DNA from 2 places in the Gordonia amicalis genome. Region 2 is predicted to be linked to the other one. Evidence: riboswitches for the same ligand, from Rfam matches in the RefSeq annotation. Region 2 holds a riboswitch; the other holds the start of a gene.
What was found. A riboswitch is a leader RNA that binds a small molecule or an ion and turns the genes downstream of it on or off. The one in region 2 is predicted to bind thiamine pyrophosphate.

Region 1: linked by a shared signal. The riboswitch ahead of thiO (glycine oxidase ThiO) and the one ahead of thiC (phosphomethylpyrimidine synthase ThiC) in region 2 are both predicted to bind thiamine pyrophosphate.

What each region holds. Positions count from the first base shown of each region.
Region 1 covers NZ_CP091855.1:286,402-288,790, reverse strand. Annotated here, with positions in the region: gene thiE (thiamine phosphate synthase) at 1-687, opposite strand, end outside; TPP riboswitch at 735-844, shown strand; gene thiO (glycine oxidase ThiO) at 838-1,914, shown strand; gene thiS (sulfur carrier protein ThiS) at 1,917-2,117, shown strand; gene thiG (thiazole synthase) at 2,110-2,389, shown strand, end outside.
Region 2 covers NZ_CP091855.1:1,213,193-1,215,581, reverse strand. Annotated here, with positions in the region: gene IHQ52_RS05565 ((2,3-dihydroxybenzoyl)adenylate synthase) at 1-301, shown strand, start outside; gene IHQ52_RS05560 (GNAT family N-acetyltransferase) at 376-723, opposite strand; TPP riboswitch at 907-1,021, shown strand; gene thiC (phosphomethylpyrimidine synthase ThiC) at 1,012-2,389, shown strand, end outside.

The DNA of each region.
Region 1 (2,389 bases), 930 kb from region 2:
GAGCTCCGCGGCCGCCGCAGCAGGGTCGGCGGCGGCCGTGATCGCCCGCACCACGACGATGCGGCGCGCTCCGGCGGCGGTCACCTCCGGCACCCGCGGAGCATCGATGCCGCCGATCGCGAACCACGGCTTGTCCGGAGTCCCGGGTTCGGACATCGCCGCGGCGGTCGTCGTCACCAGATCGAGCCCGGCGGCGGTCCGACCCGGTTTGGTGGGGGTGGTCCAGCACGGGCCGACGCAGAAGTAGTCGACGTCGGGGTCGGCGGCGGCTGCTGCAGCCTGCCCGGGGTCGTGGGTGGATGCACCGACGATCGTCTCGGGGCCGACGATCCGGCGCGCGACCCGTGGCGGCAGGTCACCCTGTCCGACATGGAGGACGTCGGCGCCGGACAGTGCGGCGATGTCCGCGCGGTCGTTGACCGCGAGCAATGCGCCGTGGGCGTCGACGACGTCCCGCATCGCGGCGAGGATCTCGAGCTCCTCGCGGGCTTCGAGAGTGCCGAACTTCTTCTCCCCGGGTGACCCCTTGTCGCGAAGCTGCACGATGTCGACGCCGCCGGCGAGGGCGGCGTTCACGACCTCGAGCAGGTCGCCGCGTTCACGCCGCGCGTCGGTGCACAGGTAGAGCCGGGCGGAGTCCAGGCGGCGGCGCAGTTCGCGAGCACGCGATTCGGGGGCAGTCGTCACGGCGACCAGGCTAGCCGCGCCGGTGCGGGCCGGGCGTAGGGTGGACCGCGAGAACACACGGGAGCCCGGACCGGCCGGGCTGAGAGTGCGGACCCTCCGCTGACCGTCGAACCTGATCCGGGTCATTCCGGCGAAGGAAGGTGATCTGGCGTGAGCCATGTTGTCGAGGAACAACCCCACCCGGAGCAGCCCGACCGTGCGCTGACCGTCGTCGGCGGTGGCGTGATCGGTCTGACCTGTGCGCTCGCTGCCGCAGATGCGGGCTGGCAGGTCCGCGTCGTCGACGCCGGGCACGAGGAGCGGGCGTCGTGGGTGGCGGGCGGCATGCTCGGTTCGCTCGGCGAGGGGCATCCGGGTGAAGAAGCGGCGCTCGCGATGTCGGTAGAGTCGGTGCGGCGCTGGCCGACGCTGGTGAAGCGTCTCGGCGACCCCGCGATCGTCACGGCCACTGATTCCCTGTTCGTCGCCGCGTCCGCCGCCGACGCCGAGTACCTGCAGCATCTCGCGGACTTCGTCTGGGCCGAACAACCGCGGACCGACGCCACACTCAGCACGGTCACGGGTCGCGAGATCCGTTCGCTGGAGCCGTCGTTGAGTTCGCGGCTCGTCGGTGGCTACCGGGCGGTGGGCGAGTGGTCGATCGACAACCGTCGTCTGCTGGCGACCCTGCGCAGCGCAGGGGCCGCCGCGGGGGTGCGGTTCACCGAGGCGCGGGTGGGCAGCCTGGCCGACGTCCACGACCATGCCGGCCCGCGGGACCAGATCCTTGTCGCCGCCGGACTCGGCACGGCGGAACTGCTTCCCGACGTGCCGCTCCACGCGGCGAAAGGGGAGATCCTGAGACTGCGCCGGACGCGGTGGTCGGTGCCGCCGCCTGGGCACGTGGTCCGTGCCCGGCTCCACGGCCGAGCGGTGTACCTGGTGCCGCGCGAGGACGGGATCGTGGTCGGCGCAACGCAATACGAGGCCGGCGGTTTCGGTGACCGCACCCCGCAGGCGGGTGGGGTCGCCGATCTGCTCGCGGACGCCATCGAGGTGATGCCGGGTCTGCGCACCTACGAGCTGGTGGAGGCGGGTGCCGGACTGAGGCCGTGCACCGCCGACGGGTTACCGATCGTGAAGCGGGTCGACGACCGCACGGTGGTCGCGACCGGACACGGGCGCAACGGCATCGTCCTCGCGCCGGGCACTGCGGACAATGTGCTGGGAATTCTGGAAGGAGCATGACCGTGACCATCACCGTGAACGGAGAGAACCTCGACGTCGGCGACGACGTGTCGGTGGGGGACGTCGTCGCCCGCCTCGGCCTGCCGGACCGGGGGATCGCGGTGGCGGTCGACGGTGCGGTCGTCCCGCGCGGACAGTGGTCGCAGCACACGATGACCACGGGCGCGGTCGTCGAGATCGTGACAGCGGTGCAGGGTGGCTGAGTCCGAGGTCGTCGACGTCGCCGGCGGTTCCGACGCCGACCCGCTCCGGATCGGCGGCCGCGAGTTCTCTTCTCGTCTGATCACCGGAACCGGTGGCGCGACAAACCTCGCGAGCCTGGAGCGGGCCCTCGTGGCGTCGGGAACCGAACTCACGACCGTGGCGGTACGTCGCGTCGACGCCGCGTCCGGGACCGGTGTCTTCGACCTGCTGCGCCGTCTCGGCATCGCGGTCCTGCCCAACACCGCCGGCTGCCACACCACCGCCGAGGCGG
Region 2 (2,389 bases):
TGCCGACGACGTCGAGGAGAACCTGCTCGCACACCCGTCGGTGCGACAGGTCGCGGTGGTCGGACTGCCCGACGATGCGCTCGGTGAGAAGATCTGCGCCGCGGTCGTGCTCTCCCACGACCATCCGCCGGCCCGGCCGCTCGAACTGGCCACGCTCCGCACGTTCCTCGCCGACCGCGGCCTCGCATCGTTCAAGCTGCCCGACGTGGTCCGCATCGTGCGGACCCTGCCCGTCACCGCCGTCGGCAAGATCGACAAGAAGATCCTGCGGACGACGCTGCTGGACTCTCCCGCTGGTTGAGCCCCTTCCACCGCTGATTGAGCCCCTTCCACCGCTGATTGAGCCCCTTCCACCGCTGATTGAGCTTGTCGAAATCACACCGGCGCGAGCTCCACGATTCCCGGGTGATGGTCGAGGTAGTCCTTGGTGAACGAACACACCGGCCGGATCCGGGCGTTGTGTTCACGCGCGAAGTGGATGACCGTCCGGGTGAGACGCGTCGCGAGCCCGTGGCCGGTGTACTCGTCGTAGAGCACGGTGTGCAGAACGGTGATGGTCGTCTGGCCGTCGACGGTCTCCATCGAATAGCCGAGTACGCCGACGAGATCGCCCGCAACCCAGAGTTCGAACCGTTCGCGGTCGGGATTGTGCACCACCTGAGCGATCTGCTGCAGGATGGACCTCGCCGATTGCGGCGGTCGATGCCGGTTCTTGCGTAGCACCTACACCTCCTCATGTCGTCACCGTCTGCGGGTCACCGGCATCACGCCACTTCTTGACGTTCGGTCCCCTGTGACTAGGGTCACACCCTACCTTACGGATCCGTAACTGCTGAGAAAGGGTATCGATCTGCCAGGCATCGGGTGGCTCCTCCGCGGACGTTGTAAGGTGGCGAGCGCAACACAACTACACACCGCGGGGGCTCTCACGATGACCGAGGGCTGAGATGGCGACGGGCGGTCGCCGACCGCTCGAACCTGTCCGGGTAATGCCGGCGTAGGGAGACCATCATGGGCACACGTGTATCCACCACACCCACCACTGCAACCTTCGAAGACGGCGGACTGACCACGGGACCGATCGAGGGCAGTTCCAAGCACTACCTCGCCGTCGATCATCTCCGCGTACCGCAGCGTCGGATCCACCTCACCAACGGCGAACACCTCGACGTCTACGACACCTCGGGTCCGTACACCGACACCGAAACCGAGATCGATGTGGAGCGCGGACTGCCGAAGACCCGCGACTCGTGGCACCGCCCGGAACCGATCGACGGCGCGAGCACCCAGCTCGCGTGGGCACGAGCGGGGATCATCACCGACGAGATGCGGTTCATCGCCGCGCGTGAGGGCGCCGACGCCGAACTCGTCCGCTCCGAGGTGGCCATCGGTCGCGCGGTGATCCCGGCCAACCATCGTCACCCCGAATCGGAGCCGATGATCATCGGCAAGCGGTTCGCGGTGAAAATCAATGCGAACATCGGGAATTCGGCGGTGCGCAGCTCGATCGCCGACGAGGTCGAGAAGATGGTGTGGGCGACGCGTTGGGGCGCCGACACCATCATGGACCTCTCGACCGGCGCGGACATCCACACCACGCGCGAGTGGATCCTGCGCAACTCCCCCGTACCGGTCGGCACCGTGCCCATCTATCAGGCACTCGAGAAGGTGAACGGCGATCCCGTCGCCTTGACGTGGGAGATCTACCGCGACACCGTGATCGAGCAGGCAGAGCAGGGCGTCGACTACATGACGGTGCACGCCGGGGTCCTGCTCCGCTACGTTCCGCTGACCGCCCGCCGGGTCACCGGAATCGTCTCCCGAGGCGGTTCGATCATGGCCGCCTGGTGTCTGGCTCACCACGAAGAGTCGTTCCTGTACACGCACTTCGACGAACTGTGCGAGATCTTCCGCCGCTACGACATCACCTTCTCCCTCGGCGACGGACTACGGCCGGGGTCGATCGCGGACGCCAACGACGAAGCCCAGTTCGCCGAACTGCGCACCCTCGGCGAACTCACCACCATCGCCAAATCCCATGGCGTGCAGGTGATGATCGAGGGACCCGGACACATCCCGATGCACAAGATCGCCGAGAACGTGCGCCTGGAGGAAGAACTCTGCGAAGAGGCACCCTTCTACACCCTGGGCCCCCTGGCCACCGACATCGCACCCGCCTACGACCACATCACCTCCGCGATCGGTGCGGCGATGATCGCCCAGGCGGGAACGGCGATGCTCTGTTATGTGACACCCAAGGAGCATCTCGGGCTGCCCGACCGCGACGACGTGAAGGTCGGCGTCATCACGTACAAGATCGCGGCCCACTCCGCAGACCTCGCCAAGGGGCATCCCCGGGCGCAGGAACGTGATGACGCATTGAGCAAGG